DNA from 2 places in the Lysinibacillus capsici genome. Region 1 is predicted to be linked to the other one. Evidence: riboswitches for the same ligand, from Rfam matches in the RefSeq annotation. Region 1 holds a riboswitch; the other holds the start of a gene.

Region 1 (15,668 bases):
AATGTTTACTTCAATTATTCAAGTAATTATTATCCCTATTATCCTAGGGATTGTTATAAGAAGAGTTGTTCCTCAAATCGTAGAAAAAAGTATTAATGTGATTCCTCTTATTTCAGTAGTTGCTATTATGATTATTGTATCCGCTGTTGTTGCTGGTAATGTGGATACCATCGCTTCGGCAGGCTCCATTATTTTTGCAGCTGTAGTGCTTCATAATGCATTCGGATTGTTATTTGGTTATATAACAGCTCGTCTATTAGGCCTCGATGAAAGCAATCGAAGAGCTATTTCAATAGAAGTTGGAATGCAGAACTCTGGTCTAGGTGTAGCGCTAGCCACTGCCCACTTCGGTCCCTTAGCGGCCTTACCTAGTGTACTTGGGGCTGTTTGGCATAATATTTCTGGTCCAATTCTCGCTACCTATTGGTCGAAAAAACCAGAGATACTAAAGGTACAACATAATAAACAGATACAAGAAGATAACGGAAGAACTCAAATGTAGGAGAGTAAATATTCGATGTCTACGGCTTGTACTGCAGTCATATTATCTATTTTGTTTAAATCCACCTCACAAATGGATCCATTCGAAAAAATATAGAAATGAAAATTAGGTATAATAAAAGTAGATGAGATAGAAACAAGCTATCCATCTGCTTTTTTATTTTTTAAAATATCATTTAGGACGGATTTTCGTTAAAATAAACATTGTTGATTTTTACATTAGTTCTTGATAAAGAATACTTCTACCTCTATTAGGTAATGAGGTAAATGTATCAATATGTCCATAGTGAGAGGAATTGGAAATAACATGAACGATAATTTTTGGCGTGATTTACCACGGCCATTTTTTGTATTGGCACCGATGGAAGATGTGACAGATGTTGTGTTTCGTCACGTTGTAAGTGAAGCAGGTCGACCAGATGTGTTTTTTACTGAGTTTACAAATTCGGATAGCTACTGTCATCCAGAGGGAAAGAAAAGTGTGCGTGGCCGTTTGCTCTTTACAGAAGATGAGCAGCCAATGGTGGCACATATTTGGGGAGATAACCCTGTGTATTTCCGTGAAATGAGTATTGGCATGGCAGAGCTAGGATTTAAAGGCATTGATATTAACATGGGCTGCCCTGTACCAAATGTAGCATCAAGAGGGAAGGGGAGTGGCCTAATTCTCCGACCAGATGTTGCGGCAGAATTGATTCAAGCAGCAAAAGTGGGCGGACTGCCTGTTAGCGTGAAAACGCGACTTGGCTACAAGGATGTAAATGAGTGGGAAGATTGGCTAACGCATATTTTAAAGCAGGATATAGCGAACCTTTCGATTCATTTACGAACAAGAAAGGAAATGAGCCTAGTAGATGCGCATTGGGAGCTTATTCCGGAAATCAAAAAACTACGTGACCGTATTGCACCTAATACACTGCTAACAATCAATGGAGATATTCCTGACCGTCAAACGGGACTGCAGCTAGCTGAACAATACGGTATTGATGGCGTGATGATTGGACGAGGTATTTTTAAAAACCCTTTTGCTTTTGAAAAAGAGCCAAAAGAACATAGCAGTAAAGAGTACCTTAATCTTTTAAGACTGCAGCTCGATCTTCAAGATCAATATGCGGAAGAACTGCCACGTTCCATCACAGGACTTCATCGCTTCTTTAAAATTTATGTCAAAGGATTCAGAGGAGCTGGTGAATTAAGAAGTCAATTGATGAACACAAAATCAACGGATGAAGTGCGTGTATTGCTAGACAACTTTGAATCAAACAATATTGAATGACAATGAAATAATGGAACTACTAATAAAGTCAAGTAAATAACAGTAGAAGTAGGAGCAAAGATTTGAGGATGAGATTTCCTTTTCTTTGCTCCTTTTAATTATCGCTATTGAGGTTTTGGCTTCTAATGCTAGGGGGGAAGGACGCTTGTTTTTATGCTCTTCTGTTTAAATGTAGTTTTTATCTAGTATTATGAACCCTCACAATTGATTTATCCTTATTTTTACAAATTTCTTTAAGTGGTATTAATATATATTGAAACTAAATGGTTAAAATAGTCGTATAAGGTATTATAGATTAGAGGAGGTCGGAAAAATGGATTATACTAAAGTCTATAATGAGGAACTGATTGCCTTAGGGAAAATAAAGTCCGTCGGTGAAATTAAAGCGGTGATGTTTGTGAGAGAACAAACAGATATGTCCTTAATACAGGCAAAAAAATTTGTCGATTTTTGTAAAGAATAGACATAAAAATTACTGTGGTGCTAATTTTTTATGAAATTATCTTCAATAGTCATTGAACTACTAAATAAGAAATATTTGAGAAAACGCTATTATTAATAAAAATTAGTTATTCAACAATCGGGCGCTTTTCTGTAATAAGGAAAAGCGCCATTCTTTATGAATAGGGCCATATTGTTGAAGAAGACCCTTTAATGAAGAAGATGATAATTTCCTCGAGCAGATCATTGACAGTTTTTATACTGACTTGGTTGAAAGGCTTTGTGGAATACAGAGTCGATGAAATACGAGGAGGACTTGTAAAATGAAAAACAAACCCGGGATTGGTTTCCCGGGTTTGTTTTTACTTATTGGCAACTATGACCAATTTACCTGTATCCAGTTCCTTTTCGAATTGAGCAGCTTCCAATTTACTTAATCCGACAGAAGTTAATTCATTGCGGAGTTCATCACCACGGGAATTCACCAGGTTCTTTAACGAAGTCAGGAACCCTTGCTCGCTAATACCAGCTTCTTCTGTCCCGAGTGCTTCGTTAATATCATCTTCACGTTCTTCATAGTGAGCAAAGATGTAAATGTTATCTCGAAGATATCCTTGCGCTTCTAATTTCTCCACTTCTTGTTTCGCTTGTACTACGTTTTCTACTGTCAATTTGACTGTCATTATTGATCCCTCCTATATATGTTCACATTCAATCTATTCCACTAAATTGAATGAATAAAACATCTTTTTAGTTTTTAATTATGTTAGAGTGGCATGAACAACTAATGGAATACTAGTGGACCACTCGAAAACAATGGAAGTTGTTATTCTAAATCTTTATTCCAAAGCTACGTCTAATTCTTTATAGAGTTGGGCTTTTTTGTTTGCATCAATAGAGGATTTAGAGAAACATCAGAGAATTGTATATAAGTACCATTATATGTAATGACGAGCTTATAGGAGTTGTATGAAGATGATTGTGACAACTAGACCGTTAAAAATTAAATATAATAAATCAGTAAATACTTTTCAGGAGTTTATGCAAATTCATCACAACAATCATTCCCTAACGAAGGAAGTAGTTTTTCTACGCTATATCGGTATACCTGATTCGGTAGATTTTTATAAAGATGAGATTCTAAAAATGGAGGAGTATTTCTCCAAGCAAAACTTATTTTATTTACGACTGCATAAGCTAGAGGTCATTCGTAATAAGGAAGATGTAGGTAGATTGTCAGAAAGTTGGAGAATGTGGCAGACTGTTGCTGAAAACCCGCAATTACTGGATAAGCTATCTTTGTGCAGTACATTAGCGAGTGATCAACTTGAATGGACAAAAAAGCTAAGCTTTAAACAGATGATTCAACTATTTAAAGAAAATCAGCCTTATCCTAATGAAACGTTGTTAAAAAATTTTGCAGTTAAATTTTTGTATTGGATGGATTATTATTTACCACAAATTTTTTCGGAGGAAAATCCAACGTCCCCCAAAATTGTTTTTATAGGTGACATTACGCAGCATGAATTACTATTTTTATATTTCTTATCGTCACTGGGGTGCGATATTTGTTACATGAATCCCAAAGGAGATATTGCCAATATGTACCCTATAATAGAAGCGTCTTCTACCTTACATATGTGTCGTCATTTCTATGAAAAAGAAATAACATTGCCTATTAAAAGTACTTCAAGACAATTGAACATTCCTGCTCAAAAAACGAATGCGACAGAGGAGTGGAGTTATGAGCAATTAGCCTCCTTAGCCACATCTGTTGTGATGATTAAGACCTTCGGGGAGGATGACAAGGTTTTATGCTATGGCTCTGGTGTCGTTCTCCACCAAGATGGATATATTTTAACAAACCTGCATGTTGTGGGTGGTGGAAAATATTATTCTGTGCTCTATGAAAATGATACCAACGAGTATATTACCCATCAATTTGTAAAATATCATGATATGCATGATTTGGCTATTTTGAAGGTAGACAGAATAAGCCATCCTTTACCTGTAAAAATGGATGGACAATTAGTTCGAGGGCAAAAAATTGTGGCGATTGGCAGTCCGTTAGGATTGTTTGACTCAGTTTCTGATGGGATTGTTTCGGGTTTTCGTGATATTCGGCAAATGTCTATGATTCAATTTACAGCCGCTATATCAAATGGCAGTTCAGGTGGTGCTTTATTGGATATGCATGGGCGATTGGTTGGTCTGATTACAGCAGGCTTCGATGATGGTCAAAACCTTAATTTGGCTGTACCTGCCAATCTAATTTATCAGTTTGCTCAAAACTTTATAGAATTACCGAGTTGAATTTCCACTATTCGACCATTGCTTTTTCTTCAGTAATCTTATAGAATGTAGAACGGTATAAATGAACGATATATAAATCCTTTAATACGGTCCAGAGAGGCTGAAAAGGGCTATGTGATATTTTTAAGCTAATATCTTTGCTTTGTCATGCCCTTTTGTCCTCTGTGACGGAAGGGCTTTTATTATTGTTTCGTACCCCTCTTTTAAAGGAAGTCCCGTGAGGCTTCAAAAGAGAATGGACAAGACAGCTATAATCCATTCACTAAAAGAGATCGACAACTAGAAAATGGAGGCTAACAAGAATGGATTATCGTAAAAAAACCGTGGTTGCTTCAGTGGCAGGGCTAACGCTAGAAGGAATGGACATTATGTTTATTTCCTTTGCTATGACAATGATTATTGCAGAATTTAATATTGATCTTGCAACAGGTGGATTGATTTCATCCATCACGAATATTGGGATGCTACTGGGTGGTATTATTTTCGGTGTATTAGCAGATAAATATGGTCGAGTAAAAGTGTTTACGTATACGATTATTTTGTTTGCCATCGGAACGGCCTTAACAGGAGTAGCAACAAGTATTGAACAAGTTTATGTTTATAGATTTATCGCTGGTTTAGGTGCTGGCGGAGAATATGGTATTGGGATGGCGCTTGTGGCGGAGGCTTGGCCAAAGAATAAACAAGGTAGAGCATCCTCTTATGTCAGTGTAGGTGCACAATATGGAGTAATTTTAGCTGCTTTATTAAGTGCTATTATTTTACCAACTTTAGGGTGGCGTGCATTATTCTTTGTAGGATTACTACCAGTTATTTTCGCCTTTATCGTACGTAAAAATATTGATGAATCACCAGAATGGTTAGCAGCGCAGAAACAACAAAATAATAAGCAAGAGAACGGGAAATTAGCACAATTATTTGCTTCACCTCGTATCACCATGACAACACTCTCCCTAATTCTAATGGCAACTGTTCAAATTGCAGGCTATAATGGTCTAATGATTTGGCTACCTTCGATGTTACAGAAATCGCAAGGTTTATCGGTTTCAAGCTCAGCATTGTGGACAATTAGTACCGCAGTTGGCATGATCATTGGAATGCTGACGTTTGGTAGATTTATGGATCGTTTTGGTGCAAAGCGAACATTCGGGATCTTTTTAGTAGCCTCTGCATGTGCTGTATTCTTTTACTCGTTTGCAACAGGTGCAGTAGCGATATTAGTAGGCGGTGCGGTTGTAGGATTCTTCTCTAATGGAATGTTTGCAGGGTATGGTGCATTAATTAGTAGCTTTTATCCAGTACAAATTCGCAGTACAGCAACAAACACCATTTTTAACTTTGGACGAGCTATAGGTGGGTTTTCACCAATCTTTGTAGGTTTTATTTTACAAAGCTACGATATGACTGTCGTGATGATTTACTTAGCAGCACTGTATTGTATTTCCTTTATCGTTATGCTAACGCTTAAGAGCTCAGGGAAGGAATTGCAAACAGCATAATTTTATAGAGCACGAAAGAACGAATTCCAATTATGTAAATGGGATTCGTTCTTTTCTTATTAGTATTTAATTATAATAAACCTTTTGAACGTTTTTCAGCGATTTCAACAAGACGTTTTGTAATCTCTCCTCCAACGGAACCATTTGCACGAGAAGATGCTTCTGGCCCAAGCTGAACGCCAAACTCTTGTGCAATTTCATATTTCATTTGATTGACAGCCTCATGTACTCCAGGTACTAGAAGTTTATTTGAACTGCGGTTATTGTTAGCCATTGTTCTCACCTCCTTGACCTTAGAATGGTTGCGATTAAATTTTTCATACATTTAAAAAGTAGGAAATGCACACGCTATTTGCTAACAACAACAACTTGTGGAAAGCTAGCAATAATCAGCAAACTCTCTGTTATAATTAAGCCTGGCTCTTTACTATATAAGGTTAATTAAAGGAGGAAATATAATGACAAATAATGATATCTTAATTCGTTTACGCTATGCGTTCGATATAAAAAATGTAGATATGGTAGAAATTTTTAAACTTGGTGGCATGGATTATACAAAGGAAGAAGTATTAAATATGCTGATTAAGATTAATGATGAGGAAGAAGCGCCAGAGGAATACATCAAATGTAATAATAAAATGTTAGAGGCATTTTTAAATGGATTAATTACTTTTAAACGCGGGCCTCAGAAAGCAAGAGAAGGACAGGCTGTTGGACCTTTACCTGTGTCAGGTAAAGAAAACCCAAATAATATGCTGCTAAAGAAAGTAAAAATTGCTTTAGCTTTAACAACTGAGGAGATGCTTGAGATTTTATATGACGGCGGCATTAAAGTTACAAAAGGTGAATTAGGTGCTATTTTAAGAAATCCAAGTCATCGTAATTATAAAGAGTGTGGCGATTCATTCGTACGAAATTTTTTAAGGGGCCTAACATATAAATATAGAGCATAATGCACAATGGATATCAATCATAAAGTGCCATTTTTTTCTTTAAAACTCGTTGACAATTTGTGACGAAATTGTGTACAATAAAATTATCACAAAATGTTCACAAAAAAGATGAAAAATGTTCACAGACAAAGGGGTGCTTGTATGATTTATTTTGACATCTTATTAGTAGCTATTGCATGTATTACAATGCCTTTTATTGTTGCAGTTATGTTAGATATTTTTTATGCGGAACGAAAAAAAGTACGCTTTTCATTACGTCGTACTTCCGTATGGTATATCGCTATGTTTGCGTTATCCTTTATACCTTCCGTATTACTTGTCACACAAAACGTATAATTTATTCAAACACTTAGGGGTAAGTGAATTGAAAGTGGACAGCTACAACGCTAATTGAGGTTGTAGCTGTTTTATTTTGTTCAATAGATGAATCATAATTAAGTAATTTATATAATTATTAATGAAGGAACAGCTAGTATAAAATATGTATGTTTTAAGTAGAGAGCATTGACTACTTTTACCTACTGTGTTAATTTTGGTAGGGAAATATAGGCAAATTTACTGAAAAGTAAAGACGCAAAGCTACAGGTCTAAGGCAATAAATGCTATGGCGGCTGGGTTGCAAAAGAGTGCTAGTTGTATCATTCTCATTCTAGTTTTTGTTCTTTTATGCCTATTTCTTTTGAAATAGGCATTTTTTTGCAAGTAAAGTTCAAAGGAGGAAAAGGGGAAATGAAGTTGTTAAAAAACACATCATTAAAAAATAAGCTTTTACTAACAGTCTCTATCGTTGTATTACTGCTTATCGCTATTATTACGACGCAAAGTATAAGTGAATTGAATAATCGGATGAATGTGGATTTGGAGCAAGAATTAAAAAGTGTTGGTTTATTAACAGCTATGAACTTAGACAGTGATGAAGTAAAAGATTTGCTGTCCGAAAAAGGGGAAACAAACGCAAAGTTTACAAAGATCCAAAAGCAACTTGATATGATTCAGGACCAGCAAGGTATTATGAGCTGGAGTTATATTTGGGATGTCAAGGATGAGGGTGGCGTCAATCCAATTGGCTATACCTCTAATCTAAATGAAGTATATGAAGCCGGTGAAATTTTTACTGATTTAGCGGATGAACATGTAGAAACAGCAAAATTAGCTATTGAAAATAATAGTACAGAGGTAACTGATATTTTCGAGGATCCTTTTGGTTCTTGGAGAACGGTTTTTAGTCCTATTAAAGATGATAATGGCCAACTGATTGCCCTATTAGGGATTGATTACTCCGCTGATTATATCAATACGATTATTAAAACAAGTGTGATTAAGCAAATTGTCATTGCCATTATCGGCATTTTAATTTTATTAGTTTTAGTTTACATAATTATAGATCGACTATTAAAGCCACTGAAAAAAGTAGTGAACGTTGCCAATCAAGTGGCAAATGGTGAATTAATAGATGTGGATTTAGAGACATCGAAGGATGAAATTGGTAAATTATCTGAATCCATTCGTACAATGGTGGCTAATTTGCAACATATTATTTTAAACATACGCAATACATCCAATCACGTTTCTTCAGCAGCCAATCAATTAACGGTACATGCTGGTGAAACTTATAACAGCTCAACAAATATTGCACTAGACATGAATCAAATTACACAAAATGCTGAGGCCTCGATGACCATGACAGAGGAAACAGCTGCTGCTATGGAAGAAACTGCAACAGGTATTCAGCAAATTGCTGACTCTGCAAATGTAGCTGCGGAATCCTCTATTTCAGCATCACAGGCTTCTGAACGAGGCAATGAAGTTGTACAACAAGTTATTGCTCAAATGGAGTTAATTAATGATTCTGTTGAACAAATAGGGACAACCATTAATGGACTACATGTTAATACTAAAAAAATAAGTGAAATTGTTAGCTTAATTACTGCTATAGCTGATCAAACAAATCTATTAGCTTTAAATGCTGCGATCGAAGCGGCACGAGCAGGTGAACACGGTAAAGGCTTTGCCGTTGTTGCGGATGAAGTGAGACGCTTAGCTGAACAATCCTCTCAATCAGCAACAGAAATTTACAATTTAATTAGTTCTATTCAGTCTGATTCAAACGCTTCTATCACGGTTATGGAGAAAGGTAAAGAGGATGTTAAGGTAGGGATGGCATTTACCAATGAAGTAGGCGAAATCTTTAAAGAAATTCTTACTTCCTCAGAAGAAGTAGCTAGCCAAATACGTGAAATTTCAGCAGCCTCACAACAAATTTCTGCATCCTCAGAAGAAGTGGCGGCATCTGTTAATAATATTAAACAATCTGCAGAGCAGTCAGCAGAGTTCTCTTCAAATGTCTCGAATTCTACACAAGAGCAATTATCTACCATGCAGGAAGTAAAGGATGCCTCTTCATCACTGGGCAAAACAGCAGAAGAGCTGCAAGGTCTAGTGGCAAAATTCAAATTGGAGAATGATCATAATGGACATTAATTTTACAGGAAAAAATGTTTTAATTACAGGCTCTAGTAAAGGAATCGGTAAAGCAATTGCTTTAGGCTTTGCGCAACATGGAGCCAATATTTTAATTAATTATATTGGGGATGAGCAAGAGGCAGAAGCTGTACGTGCAGAAGCAGAAAAGTTGGGTGTGAAAGCTTTAATATTCCACGCAGATGTTTCTAACTCTCAAGAAGTACAAGCGATGCATCAATTTATGGACGAGCATCTCGGGAATCTTGATATTCTTGTAAATAACGCTGGATTTGCACAGGGTTCCAGCATTACAGATTTAACGGATGAGCAGTGGGATCGTATGATTAAAGTTCATTTATATGGCTGTTTCTATAATTGCCGTGAAGCAGCAAAAAGAATGAAGGAACGTAATACAGGAAAAATCATCAATATTTCATCTGATATTGGTAGCTTGGGTTGTGAAGAATTCACGCATTATTCAGCTGCAAAGGGTGCTATTAATGCTTTTACAAAGGCTTTAGCAAGAGAATTAGCACCTTCTATACTTGTCAATGCAGTTGCTCCTAGTGGAACATTTACGGACATTCTACAAGAGTTTGGCGATAACTATGTGGAGGAAGAATCCGCAAAATATCCATTAAAACGTTTAGCACAACCAGAAGAAATTGCGAAAAGTGTATTATTTTTAGCCTCTAATCATGCTGACTTCTATACAGGTCAAATTTTAACGCCAAATGGTGGGGTCGTAATGAACGGTTAATGGAAAACGAAGGAGTAAATAATGTTAAATATTATTATCTTTTGCTTATACTTATTATTTATCTATTATATTGGCTATAAAGGCTATAAGCGTGTCAACACAGCCGAGGATTTAATTGTTGCTGGCTGGAGCATGCCTTTATCCGTTGTAACGGGTAGTTTAGTCGCTGCTTTATTAGCAGCACCCTTCTTTTTTGCAGCGGTAGGCTCTGGCTATACAAGTGGTGGGTTTGAAGGTTCGGCAACAATGGGGGGTCTAGGGACTTGTATGATTCTTGGAGCACTCATTTGGACAAAGCCATTACGACGTCTAAAGGGCTGGACATTAGCAGATTACTACGGTTTACGCTATGGCAGTAAAAAGCTAGGAGCCTATACAGGGGTTGTTATGGCAATTGCTTTTGGTGTTTTTAATGCAGCGGCGTTAACAGTTGGTGGAACGTATATTATTCAGCAATTGTTGCAAATTGATTTTATACCTGCGGCGCTGCTATTTGTATCGCTAACGGCTATTTATTCAGTTATTGGTGGTTTATGGGCTGTTGCCTATACTGAAATCGTACAAGGTGCGCTTGCAGTGGCAGGTATTTTGGGTATTACCATTTTTATTTTGTTTTACTATCCAGACGTTACATTTAATCCTGAGTGGTGGAATATTAGTACATTATTTGAGAAAGCAGGAGCAGAATTCTGGACTTTGTATCTTGTACTAGCACTTGGAGATATCCCTGCAGTTGACCTTGGGCAGAGGGTAGCTGCTGCGAAAAGTCCGCGAGTGGCACAACGAAGCATGATTATTGCAGGTATTATTGTCATTACAATTAGCTGGATTCCAGGGATGCTAGGGGAAGCCTTTAAGTCTATTTATCCTGAGAGCACAAACCCGGAAACATTGATGCTTACCTTTGCACAAGGTTATTTCCCACCTTTATTAGCAGCTATTTTCTTAACAGCCATGGCAGCCATGGGGATGTCTACAGTAGCTGCATGTTATGTAGCGACTTCAGGGATTGTGACAAAGAATATTTATTTAGATTTTATTAATCATAATCCTGATCCTAAAAAACTATTAAGATTTTCACGATCTATTATTCTAGCTAGTGCTTTATTAGGTTTAGTGCTAGCTGTAAGCTTCCAAAAAGTAATTGATTTAGCTTATTTAGCTTGGGATATTATATTCGTAACAATATTCTGGCCAATCGTTTTAGGACCATTTTGGAAACGTGTCAGTACACCAGCAGTTTGGGCAAGTATTTCCGTTGGCTTAGTTTATTACATTGTGACATCACTAACATTCGTCCCTAGTCTGACAATACAATCAGAAGGCTTCATAGGTCTATTAAATGAATTATGGCAGGCTCCTGTATTTTCGGGTGTTGTTATAACTGGTATCACAATTGTCGTGGTGAGCTTACTCGTTCCACCATCTGAGCATGTTCTTGAGATGCACAAAATAGAAAAAGATAAAACATTAGACGACGTAAGTAGTAAAGAAGAGCTAATTGGTCGTTAAAAGCAAAAGCACGGATTCATTGTAAAGTTCAATGAATTCGTGTTTTTTATTAGAATGAAAAGATAGAATCAAGAATACTATTGCTAGTACATCATCTGAATTTTTTCTAGTGATTAACTTGATAAAGGCGGGAATTGAATGAAAAATATTTTCTTCATTTTATTAGGGATTGTCTATCTTTATCTAGCAAATGCCATTGAATTAGTCATTATTAAGCAACTATTTTTTTTAATTGGGTTGGCTTTAGTCGGTCTAGGGTGTATCCGTTATTTAAAAGAGCGTTATATTGTCATACAAACTTTGACAGCCATGACGGAAGCTAGTGAGGAGGAGATAATGGCTATTCCTCATACACATTGTACAGTTTCCAATGATGCTTTAAATGCTTTATTGTTAAATGAGCAGACAAACACGCTTATTTTCGCACGAAGAGAAGCTTTAGACGAAGAACTAAAAATAATAGAGGTTCCATTTAACAGAATATATGAGGTTGCCATCATGGAAGATGAAGTATTTACGGTTAGAACAAAGAATCATCTAATGAGTGGTTCCTTACTTGCTGAAGCAGAGGAAGTAGAAGAAGAGGAGGTAGAAGAAGATACAATCTCACAGCTATCGTTAAAGCTAGTAGTAGATCATTTATCAGAGCCTATTCAAGAATATATGTTCATGGATAATAGTGAAGATCCCATATCAAAAGAGGAAGATGACTATAAAGAAGCCATGGAGCTTTGTGAGAAATGGTTTCAAAAGATAAGTGTTATTATTAAACGTCATGAATTGGAACGAGTGCCCATAAGTCATTGGCAATAAGAGAGAAGGCTATCTCAAAATAGAAAAATGTGAGATAGCCTTTGTCGTTTAGATGATTAAATTTTAAATTGCTGTAGCTGCGTATTTAACTCCTCGGCCATTCCAGCAAGCTGATTTGCACTTCTAGCGATTTCGTCCATTGTAGCGGCGGTTTCCTCAACAGTTGCTGTTGTTTGCTCAACGCCAGCAGCGGATTCCTGTGAAATAGAGGCCATATCATCAATAGAAGCATTAATGGTTTCCGAATTTTGAGCAAGCTGATTTAAATTCGTTGAAATGGTTGAAATATTATCAATCATATCTCCTACAGCATCAGAAATTTTTTCAAATGTTTCATTTGTCTCATCTAGCTGTGTTGTTCCTCTTTTTACTTCCTCATAGCCAGTCTGAAGGGCAGATGTTACATTGCCAGTCTCACCTTGAATACGGTGGACAATTGTTGCAATATCTGTGACAGAGAACTGTACTTGCTCAGCAAGCTTTCGGACTTCATCTGCCACAACAGCAAAGCCCTTGCCATGCTCACCAGCTCGAGCTGCTTCGATTGCTGCATTTAATGCAAGTAAATTTGTTTGGTTTGAAATATCATCGATAACTGACACAAGCTTGGATATTTCAGCAGACTGTTCATTTAAATTTTCCACCTTTTTCACAGAGTCTAATACAATTTCATTTATTGTAGCCATTTGTTGGGTAGATTGAACCATTAAACTTTTCCCTGAAACCGTTAATTTCTGAACATGACTAGAATGTTCGCTTAATTCAATGCCCTCTTGTGTAGTGTCGTGAATGCTACGCTTAAATGCTGTCATTGTTTCTGCCAAATCACCTGTGGTAGATGCCTGTGTTTCTGTACCCGATGCCAGCTCTTGCATCGTTACTGTAATTTGCTCAGTACCTGCTTGTACCTCATTTGATGATTGAGCAAGTTCTTCACTACTAGCTGCTACTGTTTCAGAAACCGTGTAGATAGAATGGATCGTTTGTTTTAATTTTTCGTTCATGTCATTGGCAGCTACCATTAACGTTCCAATTTCATCACGCGTTTTTACAGGTAGAGGCTCTAGTTGTAAATTTCCATCTGCTAATTCTTTCATTCGGTCAGCTACGACTGTAACAGGTTTAGAAATGGTACTGGCTGTGATAATGGCAATTAGAATACCAGCTATCGTTAGAATCAAGCTAAAGGCGATACCAATTGTTCGATTCTCCGAGCTAGTTGATACAACATCGTTACCAACATCTGTAATGGCTTTAGCACGTTCATCTGCCAGTTTTTCGTAACCGTATCGCACTTTCGTTACGAGTTCATGTGTATCCATTAAATTTTCTAAAGCTAATTCTTTATTGCCCTTTTGATAGATATCAAATACCTCTGTATTAACAAGGGTACTCCAATCACGGGCGATTGATACAAGTTGATCGCGTTCATCTGATTTTTCATATTTGTCTAGAATAGCGTTATTTTCCTCAGCCATTTTGCGATACTCATCAAATGATTCTTTGTATTTTTCGTCACCTGTCAACACATAATTTAACGCTGCAGATAGGCGGACACTCATAGAAAGTGCTAAATTTTTACTTGCATTTAGAACAACTAAATCTTCTTTTACTAAATCTTTTGCCTGTTTTTCCATATTTGTATTGGAATTGTAAGTGTAGGTTGTAAAGCTAACTACTAAAACTAACAAAAGAATAAATGCACTTAAAATTCGAGTTTTAAGTGTTTTAAACTTGATAATGCCTTTCATTTTCCCATCCCTTTACTATCTCATTGAGAAATTTTTTCAACACAAGTATTATTTTATAACTAATTATGCGTATTAATAAGCCTTTCGATAGAAATATTTAAAAATAGTTTTTTAGTACAATGATATAATTATTTTCCTTATATTAATAGTTAAATATATATAGATGTCTAACAACTATTTTATATATTTGTGTATAATTTCCTATGTAGAAAGAAAATGCACCTGAAGCAAAATGCTTCAAGTGCCATAAGTAAAATATTCTTTATTGTTTTTGATTTTTCGCCTTGCGCTCCCACTGTAGAAGGGAAGGATAAGGGTCAAAAGCCCATTCAGTTTTTCCATTAAATTTATAAATACCATAATGAAGATGTGGAGGGAATTTGCCCGATGTACCTTCTTTTCCATATCCAGAGCTTCCAACATAGCCAAGAACAGTACCAGGTTTTACAATTGTACCTACTTCAATTTCCTTATGATAGCTACCGAGGTGGGCATAATAGTGGTAGGAATTATGATTGTCGCGAATACCAATACGCCAGCCACCAAATTGATTCCATCCTTTTACCTCAACAACTCCAAAAGAGGTAGATAATACAGGTGTTCCATAGCTGGCAAAAATATCAGTTCCCTCATGAATACGGCGTCCACCCCAACCGCGATTGGCGCCCCAAGTGCCCCGGTAACTGTAATCAGATCGGATATTTAGCGGGAAGGTATGTGCATCAAGTTCAATGGTTTTAAAATGTCTGTACAATGTGGAGATGGTAAATATCTGATTGACTGCTTCTTCGCTTCCGTAATATTCCCATAAAGCTAATTTAAAATCCTCATCAGTCGTTCCAAATTTCCCTAAATAACTAGCCATCGAAAATATGACATCCTCATCATCCTTTGGACTAGCGATTCCATCATGATTACCATCAAGGCCCATTCCTCCGAAATAGCTAATTGTCTCAGGAGAAGTGTCTTCCTTTACAGGATTTAATGCACCTGACCAGTATTCATCAGAAAATTGGATAGCCAAATAGCCTTCTCGTTTAGGGATGTCTTTACGAACTGATTGTAGGTTTCTCTCATACTGATCGATAGCAGCTAAAAAATGCCATGGAATGAGTAATTCATCGAATTGTACATAATAGGACATACGCTGCTGTAAAATTTCTTCTTCTGTAAGATCCTCCTTAGCAAAAGAGGCAGAAGGGTACAACATAATCCCTAAAAATAAAAATGTGAAAAGAAATATAAGATGGCGATGCAATGATGGACCTCCTTTCTAACGTTAGAATAACCGAAATTTTTATCTTCATTCAGTAAGGTTCTATGTTTGAAAACAGTTGATATATCCGCAATTTTTTTGCCCCAAAAAATAGAAATAATAAGAAGAAA
Region 2 (15,668 bases), 1.1 Mb from region 1:
GATGAATGGAATGGCAGCATTTACAAATAGAGCAAGAAAAGATTCATGCACAACTTAGAAAAGCATCTAGATTAAACGAACAAAATCAGTTAATTGATGGGCAAATTAAACATACACAACAGGAAATAGACAATCATACGGCAGCACTCCATCAAATTCGATCCAAACTTGATAAATTGGATGGTTTCTCGTTTATGAATATGATTCGTACGTGGACAGGGCAACAAGATGAACTGAGGGCAGAAAAAATTGATAAGGCGGCAGTACTTGAATTAAAGCTAAATGAAGCAAAGAAAATGCAAAAAGATTTAGCAGAGGACAACGTGCAAGTGATGAATCAGCTAGTCCAAATTGATGAAAATGCGCTTCAGCAATCACTTCAACAGGTCTTTCTTAAAAAGAAGAAATATTTACAGATTCATGATGCAGCCCAAGCAGAAAGGCTAGAGTATTTAGCACATGAGGAAATGCTAACAAAGCAGCTCATAAGAGAAATTAAAGAGGCGGAGGAAGCAGGAGAAGTAGCTCTTACAAGGCTAGGGCAAGCAGCAGCTTCATTACATTCGGCCAATGGGTATTCCACATGGGATACATTTTTTGGTGGTGGGCTGATTGCTACGCACTTAAAGCATGATGCGCTCGATCAGTCTGAAAACTATTTACACAGTGCTCAAATTGCCTTACAACGGTTTCATAATGAATTATTAGATGTTCATGAAATGTCTACGAAATCGTTGCATATTGAAACTGATGGGTTTGTGAAGTTTGCGGATTACTTTTTTGATGATATTTTTTCAGCATGGTCTGTTCATTCTAAAATCTCAACAGCAAGGGAACAGGTCTCACGTGTTCAAGATGATGTACATAATACGATTTGGCGCTTACAGGATAAACATAATAAAGCTGTCAACTACCTACAATCATTAGAAAAAGAAAAAGAGCGTATTTTCAATGACTAAGGAAAGTCTGAGATTTTTCTCAGCTTTTTCATGTTGTTGAAAAAAGATTGTGTCACTAGCAGAAAAAGACCTTTTGGCAAGGTGAGGGTGTGATTTCCGTTCCGCCAGTGTCCTTTTCAGGGGGCGTCCGATGAGCCGCTTCACTCACTGAGTTCGCTCCAGGGTCTCATCTGTGACTAAATCCCCTAGAAGTGACACTGGCGGAACGGAAATCAACGATGTGGCAAAGTGTCTTTTCATTATCTTTCATACTAGCTAGCCGTAGCAATCAAATTAACCCAATATTTGTATAATTAGAGAAAGAATAGACTCTTAATTTCATTGCGAAGAAATGATTAGTTACAACCCCCCTCCATAAAATGGGTAGTGAGGACCTTCACTTTATTTGAAAACCTTTGCTAAAAAGTTAACATTTTGTAGGTTGGAGCGGGAGGCTACTTGATTCCCGTGGGATAGCGAGACAGGCGAGCCCCTGCACGAAGCTGCGCGGCGCTCGCCCACAGGAAAGCAAGTAGCCTGCAACGGAAACCATTTTCACCTTTCAAAAAATTCTATTGATGGTTTTGTTCTTTAACACTATGGGAAAGTCTGAGATTTTTCTCAGACTTTTTATTTTGGTAGTATTGTTCAATGATTTCAACTCTTCTGACGTTGTGCTAAAATAATACGTATACTATAACGTGGAAATACACGTAAACTAAGGGAGTTTTACAACATGACAAGTCGTTTAGTAGAAGAGTTTTTTGAGCTCGTACAAATTGATTCAGAAACAAAACATGAACAACTAATAGCACCAATTCTTGTAGATAAGTTGACTGCACTTGGATTTTCAGTGATTCAAGACGATGCACATACGCGTAATGGACATGGGGCAGGTAATATTATTGCCACATTAAAGGGCACATTGGATGTAGAGCCAATCTATTTCACTTCTCATATGGATACTGTTGTTCCAGGGAAAGGCATCAAACCGTCTTTACGTGAAGATGGCTATATCGTATCAGATGGTACAACCATTTTAGGTGCCGATGATAAAGCAGGTCTAGCTGCTCTATTTGAGATGGTCAAACGTTTGAAAGAGCAAAATATTGCACATGGAGATATTGAATTTATTATTACGGCTGGTGAAGAAAGTGGCCTTGTTGGCGCTAAAGAGTTAGATCCAGCGAACATTAAAGCAAAATATGGATTTGCGGTTGATAGCGATGGCAAAGTTGGTGGTATCGTGACAGCAGCACCATTCCAAGCGAAAATTTTCACAAAGATTATTGGAAAAACGGCACATGCAGGAGTTGCTCCTGAAAAGGGTATTTCGGCCATAACAGTCGCATCAAAATGCATTGCTCAAATGAAACTAGGTCGTTTAGACGAAGAAACGACTGCAAATATTGGGCGTTTTGAAGGTGGACAAGCGACGAATATTGTTTGTGACGAAGTGACAATCCTTGCAGAAGCACGCTCTATAGACAAAGCTAAATTGGATGCGCAAACAAAGCATATGCAAGATACGTTTGAACAAGTATCTGCTTCGTTAGGCGCACGTGCAGAGGTAGAAGTGAAGCTAATGTATCCAGGCTTCCGTGTAACGGAATCTGATAAAGTAGTTCAGGTAGCTATGGCTGCTGCACGCAATGTTGATCGTACACCGACACTAGGCATTTCTGGTGGAGGCTCAGATGCAAACGTTATCGCAGGTTTTGGCATTCCTACAGTTAATTTATCTGTTGGATACGAGGATATCCATACAACGAATGAAAAAATACCAGTAGAAGAGCTTGAAAAATTAGCAGATTTGCTAGTAGAAATCGTCAAAGAATCGGCAAAAAACTAACAGTCGAATAAGGATGTGACCCTATGGAAAGTGTCAAAGCAGTCGTTTTTGCTTGTGGGACAGAGGAGTATGCTGTGCCTGTGGAGCAAGCGATTTCAATTGAAAAATTAGAGCAAGTAACACCTATTCCTCATTTACCTAACTATCTTCTAGGCTTTACAAGAATTCGCGGTGAGCTTGTACCTGTTCTTGATTTTGAACGCATACTGTACAATCGTTCATCGAATACAGCAACCGCACGTATCATTGTGTTGAATACTGATGTGGTTAATTATGGATTACTTGTTACAGAAGCACGAGAAATTCTTGATTTCGATGAATCAGTACTTCAGCAATTGGGTCTAGTCAATTATAGTAAAACGCGTTATTTTACAGCGGTAGCTAATCTTGAAAATCGTATGATAACATATGTTGATCCAAAAATACTGGTTAATTCATTAGAGGGCATTAGGGAAATTATCAATTATTTACACAAAATGCTTGAAAATGAAAAGGAAAACGTAGAGGCTTAAGTACTCTACGTTTTTTTATGTTTGAATAGTAAATTTAACCTGTATTTTGTCGTTTTTACCTGATCATACATGTGACAATTATGCATTATACCTACAGACAAACAATTGCTAACCGCGTATGATAATGATTAAGAAAAAACTGAAAAAGGCAAACTTCACCGAAAGGGAGGGACGCAAAGCCATGAGTCTAAACACTATAATTTCAGTGCAAGATTGTCAGGTTGCCAGGTTCTGTTCTAGGGGCCGTGGCGAGTAGAATGGAGTTAGTTCGTATGAAGAGACAATTAAAAGTATGGACCGCACTAATCGTCATCATGATTAGTTCATTAGCTTTATCAAGTGGAAAGGTTGATGCCATGTCTATACAGGAAAAGGCTACATGGCTGTGGGATACATCCCTCATCATGGATGACCAAGAAAAAATATTATTATTTTTAGAACATAATGATGTCAATAAAGTTTATCTGCAAATCGATCAAGGCATAGCGAGCAATGACTATAAGCATTTTATTAGTAACGCTTCTCACAGAGGTATTCGCATTTATGCATTGGATGGTGCTGCAAGCTGGGTTTCAGCTGAGGGTAGTCGAAGCCAAGACGAATTGTTTAATTGGTTACATACATATAATGAGAATTCAACTGAATCTGAGCAATTTTCTGGGGTTCACCTTGATGTAGAACCTTATTTAAATAGTGGATGGAGCTTACATCAAGCACAAACGATAGAATCCTATCAAGCACTAATAATGAAAGCAAGTGAGAAGGCAAGTCAGTTACAACTTACTTTAGAAGTAGATATGCCATTTTGGTTTGATGAAGTTCAGTATAATAACCAATTTGGAAAAGGGTTATTAGCTGATTGGGTCATTGACCATACGGATAGTGTGACGATCATGGCCTATCGTGATGCTGCAAAAGATATTATCTCTATTGTAGAACATGAAATCGCGTATGCTTCCACTGTGAATAAATCAATTGTAATTGGTGTAGAAACAGGCGCTTCAGAGGAAGGGGAAAATATTACTTTTTATGATAATGGAGAAGCCTTTATGAATGAACAGCTTATACTTGTTCAGCGACATTTTTCAAATAACGATGCTTTTCATGGAGTAGCCATTCATTATGTGGAGAATTGGATGACCATGCGTCCATAAAAAAAGTCCTTCCAGTGTTAAACTGGAAGGGCTTTTCTATTGGTATTAGGACAGTCGACCACTGTAGTCCTCGAATTTAAATTCACGAATGACTTTAATACCTTCTTCATCATTATAAGAAACGATAGATGGTAAGTTGACACCGTTAAACATATGGTTTTTCACCATTGAATAATGAGCCATATCTGTGAATACAAGACGATCACCTGGTTTTAATGGCTGTTCAAACGAATAATCGCCAATCACATCACCAGCTAGACATGTTAGTCCACCTAAGCGATACGTGTGTGCTAATTCATTTGCTTGTCCAGAACCAATAATCATTGGACGGTAAGGCATTTCAAGTACATCAGGCATGTGACATGTTGCTGATGTATCTAAAATAGCAAGATCCATTCCATTTTCTTGAATATCTAGCACCGTTGCTACTAAATAGCCTGTATTAAGGGCTACTGCTTCACCTGGCTCAAGATAAACAAGCAGGTTATACTTTTCTTGAATATAATTAATGATGTTCACAAGTTTTTCTACATCATAATCATCACGTGTAATATGGTGACCGCCACCGAAGTTTAACCATTTCATTTGGTGTAAAACATCACCAAATTTTTCCTCAACTACTTCAATAATACGCTCTAATGTATCAGAATTTTGTTCACACATCGCATGGAAGTGTAAGCCATCGATACCATCAAGCTGTGATTTATCAAAGTTAGCCAATGTTGTACCAAGGCGAGAGTTTGTGTAACAAGGATCATAAAGAGCTGTTTCAATTTCAGAGTATTCAGGATTCACACGAATACCACATTCAATTGTTTTACCAGCAGATTTAACTTTATCCTTGAACTGAGCCCATTGGTTAAATGAGTTAAATACGATGTGGTCCACATAGCCTAGAAGCTCGTCCATTTCATGCTCAATATAAGCAGGTGCATAAACGTGAACTTCTTTGCCCATTTTTTCATAGCCAAGACGTGCCTCATGCAGTGAGCTAGATGTAATGCCCGCTAAATATTCCCCTACTAGCGGGAATGTTGAATGCATAGAGAAGCCTTTAAGGGCTAATAAAATGCGGCAGCCTGTTCGATCTTGAATTGATTTTAAAAGCTCAAGATTCTTTGTTAATAATCGCTCATCCACTACATAAGAAGGGGATGGAACTTTTGAAAAATCAATTGGTTTCATCGGCTTAATTCCTTTGCATCTAAATCAAGGTCTAATAATTCTGGGTTATGGCTTTCTTGCCATGGTAGACCCCATTTATTTAGTGCATCCATGAATGGATCTGGATTGAAATCTTCCACATTCCATACACCTGGTTTACGCCATTCACCGTTCATCACAAGCATTGCACCGATCATAGCTGGTACGCCAGTTGTGTAAGAAATCGCTTGTGAACCAACCTCGTTGTAGCACTCTTCGTGGTCACATACGTTGTACACATAGTACGTTTTTTCTTTGCCATCTTTTAGACCGCGAATGATACAACCTATGTTTGTTTTACCTTTCGTACGTGGTCCAAGTGAAGCTGGATCTGGTAATACCGCTTTAAGGAAGTGGATTGGTTGAATCATTTGCCCTTCGAATTCGATTGGCTCAATTGATGTCATACCTACGTTTTCTAACACTTTTAAGTGTGTTAAGTATTTTTCAGAGAACGTCATCCAGAAGCGGATTTGTTTTAAACCTTTGATATTTTTTGCAAGGGATTCAAGCTCTTCATGGTATAGAAGGTAAATATCTTTTGGTCCGATTTCAGGTAGGTTATACACTTCTTTTTTCTCAAGTGGTGCAGTTTCAATCCACTCGCCTTCTTTCCAGTAACGACCATTCGCTGTAATTTCACGAATGTTAATTTCTGGGTTGAAGTTTGTTGCGAAATGATATCCATGATCTCCCGCATTGGCATCCACGATATCGATATAGTGGATTTCATCAAATTCATGTTTTTGTGCATGAGCTGCGAAAACGCCTGTTACACCTGGGTCAAAACCGCTTCCAAGTAATGCAGTTAAGCCAGCTTTTTCAAACTTCTCTTTATAAGCCCATTGCCATTTATATTCAAATTTTGCCGTTTCAGGTGGCTCGTAGTTTGCAGTATCCACATAGTGCACACCTGTCGCTAAGCAAGCATCCATAATCGTTAAGTCCTGATAAGGTAGAGCCACGTTAATCACTACATCTGGTCCGAAAGCTTTAATAAGCTCAATAACCTCTTCTGTATTGTCTGCGTCTACCTGTGCAGTATGAATTTTTGTTTTTCCGCCGTCTAGTTTTTCTTTTAGAGCGTCACATTTTGAAACAGTTCTACTTGCGATACAAATTTCCTCAAATACGTCCGAATTTTGAACACACTTGTGTACCACAACACTGGCAACTCCGCCAGCTCCGATAATCAATGCTTTACCCAATTGTCTACCCCCAAGTTCATATAAAGTATTGTCAAACAAGCTGATTATACAGAAAATTGATATACTACTCAATCATTGTTTTAAAATTTTCTACAAAAAATTTTATTTTTCTACAACAATTAGACGTATACGGAGGGGATTGCCTCGGAAAAGAAGGGAATCATGAATAAATCTACAACGCCATTTTAGTAAAAATAGCTGTTGTATAGACTTAATTAATTGGTGAAGTTTCATCACAATTCATCCAAGATACTACGACATCAAGTAAATATTTTTCTAAATGAATGTTTTGACATAGTATCTCTTCCGATTGACGATTTGATACCAACTACTAAATCATTTCTACTAACTTTACATAAAAAAATCCCTCTACATATAGAAAGGGAAGGAACCACATTAAACGTGCTACAGGTATCTGTGTACTGGAAAATGATGCATATTATTTCAGAAAACGATTGGATACTTGTTGTTTTTCTTCCCCCCATATATAGAAGAAAACCACAAGCAAAGTACTAAAAAAACCCATCACAAGAGCATACGTACTGAGGGCTACTCCCACTTGACTTTGCATGGCATAAATAAAAATGGCCCCTATTGTTAACAAGTTGCCTGTAACAATCGATACTAGATGAAAGCGTTTATTCATAGCAAGCCCTCCTATTAGATGAATTGGTAATGCTCAGGATTTAAGATAATTAACTTCAATTATCGCACAATTCAGAACTTTTTCCAATGTTTTTATCTTACTAGAATAATTAAAGATGCTTTTTTAATACATCTTTTTGTAGTATGATGAAACACAAAAGGAATATTCATAGATTATTACAAGAAAGGGGAGAGGATGGATCGTGAAATTACGCAATTCATTAACTTTTCAACTTGGGACGATTATCGCTGGTATTTTAGTGGTGATGCTAGGGATTACTTCGTTCGCTACATACATAACTGCTTACAATAAACTTTATGATGCTGCTGGTGTTGAGGCCTATGGCTGTGCCAATATTACGACAGGTTTGATCAATCCGCAACAATTGGACAAGGCCATTCAAGGCGACAAGGCTGTACAGGAAAACATTGGGAACGATTTGAACTGGACAACAGGTCATAAAGATATTTTCCAAACGCAATATATAGTATCATTGGATGGCACATTATTAGCGCTTGATGATCATTTGGCTGAAAAAGGCTATGCCCCTGGTGATCAATTTTATTTAGATAAAGAAGCTATTGATATGTTGCTTACACATAAGCATCCAACATACTCACAGCCCTATACTTATGCAGGGATGGACCGTTTATCTGGCTATGCCCCTATTTTTAAAGACCATGATTCCAGTAAAGAGATTATTGCCATTAGTGTCATCGACTTTGATGCCAATATCGTGAAGGAGCGAACATGGGATGTTGTACGAAATGGGATTTTAATTAGTATTTTCCCTATGCTAATTGCTTCTATCATCACAGGCTTTTTAATCCGTCGTAAAGTAAGACCGATTAGTGTGCTGATTCAGCAGGCGAAAGAAATAGCCAATGGTAATTTAGCAGTACCTGAAACAAAAATTAACAGTAAAGATGAAGTAGCAGATTTAGCCAATACATTAAATCGAATGACAGCTAATTTACAAAATATGATTATGACGATGCGATCCACTTCTAATACTTTAACGAATAACGCAGATGAAACCGCTTCCACCTTGAACGATATGAGCAATACCATTCAAGGTGTCGCCAATAATATCGAAGAGGTAACAAGTGCCGTGACGGCAGGGATGCACCATGCTGAAAATGCGACAGATGTTCTTACTTCTTTAGCGCAGGACCTTCAAAAGATTCAAAGCAATGCCAATAACAGTGCCGATAATGCTCGACAAACGATGGAATTAGCAACAGAAGGTGAGCGACTAGCAAAAGATATAAGCAATGATATGGCATTAATTCACAGCGGATCAGGTGAGGTACGACAAACAGTAGAAAACCTGGTTACATCTGCAACCAAAATTCAAACCATTACAACGTCTATTGCGAACATCGCATCACAAACAAATTTGCTAGCACTGAATGCTTCCATTGAAGCGGCTAGAGCAGGGGAGCATGGTAAAGGCTTTGCTATTGTTGCTGAGGAAGTACGGAAGCTTGCTGAGCAATCTAATCAAGAGGTATTGCAAGTTGAACAGCTTATTCAGGATATAATGAAGCATGTGCAGCAGGTCATGTCATCTACGAATGATAATACGCAATATATTGAAAAAGGAACAGAGACAGTGCGTCTAACAGCACAATCTTTAGGAAATATTTCGACAGCAGTGGCTGCAACAGTAGAAGAAATGATTACCATTTCTAATGCTATGACCGCTGAAAATCAAAAATCTACACGTATTGTGCAAATGATTCAACAATTAACAGAATCTATTCGTGATATAGAAGAAACGATGAATATGATTACTGTCGCAGCGCAGCAAACAACTGCAAGCATTGATGAGGTGGCACAAGGCTCTAATGAAACAAATCACATGGCACACACACTCGAACAGCATGTAAAGGCGTTTAAATTAAAAGAATAATAGAAAGATTAGGACATGTTGGCTTTTGCTTATACTACTTAAATGGTAAACTAGCAATAAGATTTTTCTTTTGCGAAGGTGAGGATTTTAATGGTGGTAAAACAAATGAACGAGCAAGTTCAACAAGTCAATGACTTATTTTTGAGTGGTCAAGTAAAGGAAAGTTATCAACTAGCTAAAGAAATATTGGGCAATGTTACAGCGATCGAAGAAGAGGCCTATCAAGTCATTCAGCAGCATGTGGCAATGCTAGAGGCAAATGGGTATGCAAATATGCCTCAGCCTACTGACGACAAAGTAAAGCAAAATGTGGAACGAACAGATGGCTCGTATCCAGAACGAGATGTTCTCGCAGCTTATATAGGTAGTCAGGATGATGAGCAATTTGGTAAAGTGGTCGATGAATTATTAGCAGGACCTTTAGAAGCGCAGGCGAACGCCTATTATACAATGGCGGAATATTATGTCCTTGCAAAAGAACAGGATAAGGCATCCGTACAATATGCGGAGGCAATCAAATTGCAGCCCAATAAGGCATTGTATTGGGGAGCATTTGCACAGTTTTTAAATCGTCACGAAGGTAGCCCATATTTGGCATTAAGACTGATTGAAGAAGCAATACTCCTAGATGGAATGAACCCTCGTTGGCACTATATTCAAGGTAATATATTTTTTCAGCTAGTAGCAGCGACAAAAAATTTAAGCTATTTACCTGCCTTGGAAGAAGCATGGGAGAAAGCTAAAAAACGTTGTACAGCTAAGCAGGTCACATTGAAATTGGATTTGGAGAAGTCAAAAGATTTGTTAGCGCAATGGAAAAAGCAAATGCTCTAACAGGTAAAAAGACATGTAACTTTTAATAATTATTTCCTTTCAAGTATAATTATGCTATAGTGAAACCATAAACGGACGTATGAAGCTTATCGATGACATGAAAGAAGTGTTTTTTTGAGTTTATATGTAGCGTATGTATTGGTAGGACTTGCCATTGCCATGCCTGTAGGAGCTATTACAGTAGAAATGACAAAGCAAGGACTCAAAAATGGTTTTATGCACGGCTGGGCTGTTGGGCTTGGTGGTATGACCATTGATATTGTATTGGTTTTTGCTCTGTATATGGGACTAGCCTCCATCTTGGCTATGCCTATGATTCAACTCCCTATGTGGATTATTGGAGCGGGCTTTTTATTCTTGTTAGGCTATGATTCTATCAAGAACGCTGACCATGATATTACATTGGCAGGAGAAAAAGTAACCAAATCGTTTTTTGCCTCTTATTTTAACGGCTTACTAGTGGCCATTTCACCCGGTAATCTCGTTTTTTGGGTCAACGTATTTGGTGTGGTGCTAGCAAAATCTTATGGACAAGGGGAGTCAACGAGCTTTTTAATTATTGCTGCTGGTGTTTTAAGTGGAATTTTACTCCACGATATCGGTTTGCTGACCATTATCTCGGTTACTCGTAAAGCTATGAATCGGAAGATGATTAGGACATTTACAATTGTCGCAGGCTTCTTATTGATTGGTTTTGCTTGTTATTTTATCTATGAATTTATACAAGGAATTAAGATTTATATATGAAAAGTGCGATCCCTAAAGATCGCACTTTTTTTATTGCGCAATAGCCTCGGTATGCTCTTTTATACAAGCTAAAATTTCTTCTGCTACTTCATGCGCTAATGCTAGTTCTGAAGTAAAGCCAACACAAGAACAATTCATCTCACCTAAAATATAGCAATCCTCTCCGTCTTCATTGGTATCGAGCATAAAGTCAGCTGTCCAGATAAGCGGTAAATCATAATTACCTAGTAGGTTTGTTATTTGAGGGAGCTGCTTTAAAAAGTTTTGTACCAGCTCTTGCCAGTCTTCAGGCTTGTCATAGCGGTATTGAGCGCCAGAGAATAGAGTTGCGCTAAAGGCATCCTCGGTAGCAGCTGGTTTTTTATGTACGACATGTACGGGATGATCGCGCAACATGAATAAGCGAATTTCGCCTTCTGTAATCCTTGGAAGAAAGCGCATATCGATTAACATACCATTCGTCCCCGTAATATACTGCTCACAAAATGTCATAAAGTCGCCAAGCTGCCAATATTCTACATGATTATCTTTTGCTTCAGTACATTTGATTTGGGCATCAAGTGGCACTTCAGTGATACCCTCTGCTAGCGGTTCCACTAATTTTACACGCCAAATACCTTCGCCAGTTGAACCACGATTTTGCTTTAAAACACGCTCTGTTAAGGCTAAGGAAGTAGGGAATTGTTTTTTGAATGCTTCGATTGTGTAGTAGGCAAATGTATCATCAGGTACTAAATTCGTTGTCGTCAGTTTTGATAATACGTCTTTTGAACCATAGCTAATCATGGCGTCTGGATGTGGCATCCCTATAACGCCATCTTGGCATAGCTCTCGTAGCATAGCAAAGTACTCTTCCTCATGCTGTAAGTTACCTGGGTTAATGCGAGATACATAGGCAACACCATATTCCTTCACGTAGTGAAAGATTTCCTGCTTTTTTGTGATATCAAAGAAGAGTACCTCTGCATCCTGTCCACGTTGCTGTAGTGCTTCTACCATTGGCATTGTATCTGGGCGATAGCCATCTGGTCCTTTATCTGTGCCGCCTTCCACCTCGAAAAAAATAACTTTTTTATCCATAAAATACCTCCTTCTATTTGTTATTATGTACAGTATAGTAGACAAATAAGGAGAAAAGATAGATGAAATATGTAAATTTTATGTATAAATTCATATATTACTATCTCGGTAATAGGAGGTATTGACTATCAAAATCCATAATTATCTTAATTTTCTGTTTTTTAATGCTACTTTTTCTGAAATACTGTAAGATATAAAATCATAAGAAGAATTAGCAGTGTACCAATAAACTGATAGCCACCAAAAGCAATTTTTAACCACCAAACACTTGTGATGACAGCCATTAATGGTTCAAGACTACCTAGTAGGCTTGACTCCTTGGGTGAAAGATAGTGCAAGCTAGCAATATAAAACCAAAAAGCGAGCATTGTCCCAAAAATAACAATAAAGAGAAAATAGGCAATGGTTGAAAACGTCCAATCTGATAGATCGATAGCCCATGGTGGGTGAGCTATACTCATTACTATACCACCGAGGATCATCGACCAGCCGACAACTAGTAATGAATGGAATTGCTGTAAAAGTGGTACGGCATAAATGGTATAAAATGCAACAGAAAGACCCGATAAGATACCCCACAACACAGCCATAAAAGGAACGGACAATGTTGAAAAAGAACCGTTTGTTAATAATAAAAAGGTCCCCACAAGTGTAAGTGACACAGCTATACCATCCTGCTTTGTCAATGGACTTTGCCTCGTTAGAAAATAATAAGCCATGATAAACAGCGGTGCTAAATATTGCAATAATGTGGCTACAGCTGAATTACCAATAGCGATTGACATCATATAGGTATATTGGACAGCAAGCATACCGAGTATGCTAAATAAAATTTGTCTAAAAGCATTTTGCTTTGTGCGCCATATGACGAAAATGGATTCATGCCGATGGGTCATTTTATAAATAGCAATTAGTAACAGACCTGCTAAAAGTAAACGACTAGAAACAAGCCAGCCGACCTCTAAATTGTCCTGCTGAAATAATCGTTGGGCAACGGTCCCTCCGATTCCCCAGAAACTTGCTCCAAGAATAACTAGTAGAAAGCCCAGTGTACGTTTATTTTGGATAATTTGATTCATCTGTTTACATCTCCTAAACTATCAATATATGATGATTATAAAGTGATGAAATGGAAATAAATATCGATTTAATCCAATAAAATATCAATATATTGAGGTGTTGTAGGTGCCGTTAACACATATTAAAATTGCCAAGGATTTACAAGAACTAACCTTGCACGGAACGAAGGAATTTCCAGTTGCCTTGTATGAAACGATTATGCGATTAGAAAGTATGGATTTTCTACCTCTCCATTGGCATAAAGAAATACAATTTGTTTTTATAAAAAATGGATGTGCACAGTATCGAGTGGGGACGGACGTTTTTGTATTGAAGCAAGGCGAGGGACTCTTTATTAATGCCTCCGGCTTACATGAAGCGAAACCTTATCAAATTGAACAAGCGATCGTTTATTGTGTAAATGTAGATCCCAAGTTAATGGGGGGGCATGAGGGCAGTATCTTTTTCTCAAAATATGTAGAACCTTATATTACAAGAAATCGAATACCTTATGTCAAACTAACAGGAGAGTTAGCACAGAAAGTAGCAACGATTGCGGAATTATTGCGAGAGCAAACCGCTTTTTTTGAGTTAATGGTACGGAGAGAGCTTCTATTTATTTGGGAATCCATGCTAACCCAATCCTTATTGACAGAACAAATAATGGATTCTGCCATTATTGTGCAGCATGAACGAGCAAAAGCTATGCTAGATTTTTTACATGCACATTATCAGCAGAAAATAGCATTAGAAGATTTAGCTAGCCATGTGTATATAAGTCGCGCTGAATGTAGTCGTTTTTTTAAGAAAATAGTGGGCATGACACCGTTTACCTATTTATGCCAATATCGACTGCGCAAAAGCATAGAATTATTGAAAGGTAATGAGCGATCTATAACAGAAATAGCGGTTGATACAGGTTTTAGTACTGTCAGTTATTATATTGAAAAGTTTAAAGAATACACTGGCTATCCGCCACATGTTTATCGTAAGAAGTTTTTAAGTGTGAAAAATAATTGAACGTGAATGGAAATAGGGCCATCTTTTATTCTCAAATTCTATACAAGATGAACCATTTGGCATAAAGTAAAATTATTAGTAGAGAGGGGGCATTGTGAATGATGGTCTTAAAAAGTAAGCAAAATATTTGGCTAGCCTTATTATTAGTGGTATTAGCGAGTAACTATACACTCTATAATACAGGATTTGGCACATCCCTTTTACCTATCAAAACAAATGGTGTTGTCATGGGCTCATTAATTGACTGTATTGTGGTGGTGCCTGTGCTATTTATGCTTTATAAAGGTAAATTTTCATTAAAGCAAGCCATCCTATTAGCTGCAGCTGGCTGTATTGCTGCACGTTTTATCATTCCTATGGAACACCTTCAGCCTTATGTGGCAGTGACATGGGCTGGATTTGCGATTGAAGGGTCTATTATTCTAGTAGAAATTATCCTAGTGGCAACACTTGTACGATACCTGCCAAAAATCCTAAGGGAAGTGCGGAGAAGCTCTTTACCAGATCTCTTTTCATTTTCAAAAGCTGTAGAAAAACATGCACCCAAGCATCCAGTTATTCAGATGATCTGTGCTGATTTATTAGTGCTTTATTATGGTTTCGCGAGTTGGAAAAGACAAGAACGACAAGGTTTATCTTTGCATAAAAAATCTAGTTATATCGCTTTTCAGCTCATGATTATTCATGGGATTGCTATTGAAACGATTGGTATTCACTGGTGGCTACATGAAAAGTCAATGATACTTTCCATTGTGTTGCTTGTTTTTAATATTTATTCAGTAATCTTCTTTCTTGCGGATATGCAGGCTATTCGCCTAAATCCTGTTTATGTCACAAATGATACATTGTACTTATCTCTGGGATTAATGAAACGTACTGAAATTCGTTTTGCTCATATTGCTGAAATCATCGAAGACAAGGAGCGATTAGAGGGGAAATTATCAAAAGATACAATAGACTTTATAGCACGTGATTTCGGTGAGGCCTATCCGCACTTTATTTTGAAAATGAAAGAGCCTGTGGAAGTAACGTTTATGCTAGGGATCAAGAAGCACTATAGTCACATAGCCATTAAAGCAGACCAGGTACAAGAATTTAGACAAATGCTTGTAGAAGGAATGGCAATGAGCCAACATCATTGAAATTACTTATAAAAAATAGTCAATGTTTTGATCACAAAACATTGACTATTTTTTTATTGATTATAGTTTTAATGTACTGAAATAGGAGGGGTGTTAATTTCCAAGAAAAATGGCTGATTTACAGGAGGGCTTTGTTTTAGTGAAAGATTTATATGTTGAAAATTGTATGCTTATGATAAAAGTGAGAGAAAATTTTCTTAAATAAAAGACGGAGCGCATTTAATGGAGAAATATTATAATAAGCTTATTGAGCAACATAGAAGGCATCCCCCAAATTTTTATTCCCGTACACCCAATCGATGTACTTAATGTTAGAAAATGTACGAGTAAAGGTTATTACAAAAAGATACGAAAACAA

Evidence for each region. Region 1 has a riboswitch for cyclic di-GMP ahead of LCP48_RS20190 (methyl-accepting chemotaxis protein). Riboswitches for the same ligand answer to the same signal wherever they lie in the genome.
Region 2: linked by a shared signal. The riboswitch ahead of LCP48_RS14665 (amidase) and the one ahead of LCP48_RS20190 (methyl-accepting chemotaxis protein) in region 1 are both predicted to bind cyclic di-GMP.

What each region holds. Positions count from the first base shown of each region.
Region 1 is NZ_CP084108.1:4,061,453-4,077,120, reverse strand. It holds gene LCP48_RS20235 (bile acid:sodium symporter family protein) at 1-502, shown strand, start outside; gene LCP48_RS20230 (tRNA dihydrouridine synthase) at 809-1,777, shown strand; gene LCP48_RS20225 (hypothetical protein) at 2,091-2,240, shown strand; gene LCP48_RS20220 (YflT domain-containing protein) at 2,581-2,901, opposite strand; gene LCP48_RS20215 (trypsin-like peptidase domain-containing protein) at 3,194-4,531, shown strand; gene LCP48_RS20210 (MFS transporter) at 4,834-6,030, shown strand; gene LCP48_RS20205 (alpha/beta-type small acid-soluble spore protein) at 6,101-6,304, opposite strand; gene LCP48_RS20200 (YehS family protein) at 6,489-6,983, shown strand; gene LCP48_RS20195 (hypothetical protein) at 7,125-7,319, shown strand; cyclic di-GMP riboswitch class I at 7,522-7,607, shown strand; gene LCP48_RS20190 (methyl-accepting chemotaxis protein) at 7,713-9,464, shown strand; gene LCP48_RS20185 (SDR family NAD(P)-dependent oxidoreductase) at 9,454-10,206, shown strand; gene LCP48_RS20180 (sodium:solute symporter family protein) at 10,228-11,718, shown strand; gene LCP48_RS20175 (hypothetical protein) at 11,857-12,531, shown strand; gene LCP48_RS20170 (methyl-accepting chemotaxis protein) at 12,588-14,282, opposite strand; gene LCP48_RS20165 (M23 family metallopeptidase) at 14,545-15,540, opposite strand.
Region 2 is NZ_CP084108.1:2,958,744-2,974,411, reverse strand. It holds gene LCP48_RS14680 (hypothetical protein) at 6-959, shown strand; gene LCP48_RS14675 (M20/M25/M40 family metallo-hydrolase) at 1,675-2,790, shown strand; gene LCP48_RS14670 (chemotaxis protein CheW) at 2,814-3,302, shown strand; cyclic di-GMP riboswitch class I at 3,440-3,531, shown strand; gene LCP48_RS14665 (amidase) at 3,575-4,456, shown strand; gene nspC (carboxynorspermidine decarboxylase) at 4,502-5,641, opposite strand; gene LCP48_RS14655 (saccharopine dehydrogenase family protein) at 5,638-6,867, opposite strand; gene LCP48_RS14650 (hypothetical protein) at 7,307-7,513, opposite strand; gene LCP48_RS14645 (methyl-accepting chemotaxis protein) at 7,716-9,428, shown strand; gene LCP48_RS14640 (tetratricopeptide repeat protein) at 9,519-10,262, shown strand; gene LCP48_RS14635 (LysE family translocator) at 10,377-11,009, shown strand; gene LCP48_RS14630 (Cj0069 family protein) at 11,040-12,089, opposite strand; gene LCP48_RS14625 (DMT family transporter) at 12,257-13,168, opposite strand; gene LCP48_RS14620 (AraC family transcriptional regulator) at 13,275-14,168, shown strand; gene LCP48_RS14615 (hypothetical protein) at 14,267-15,310, shown strand.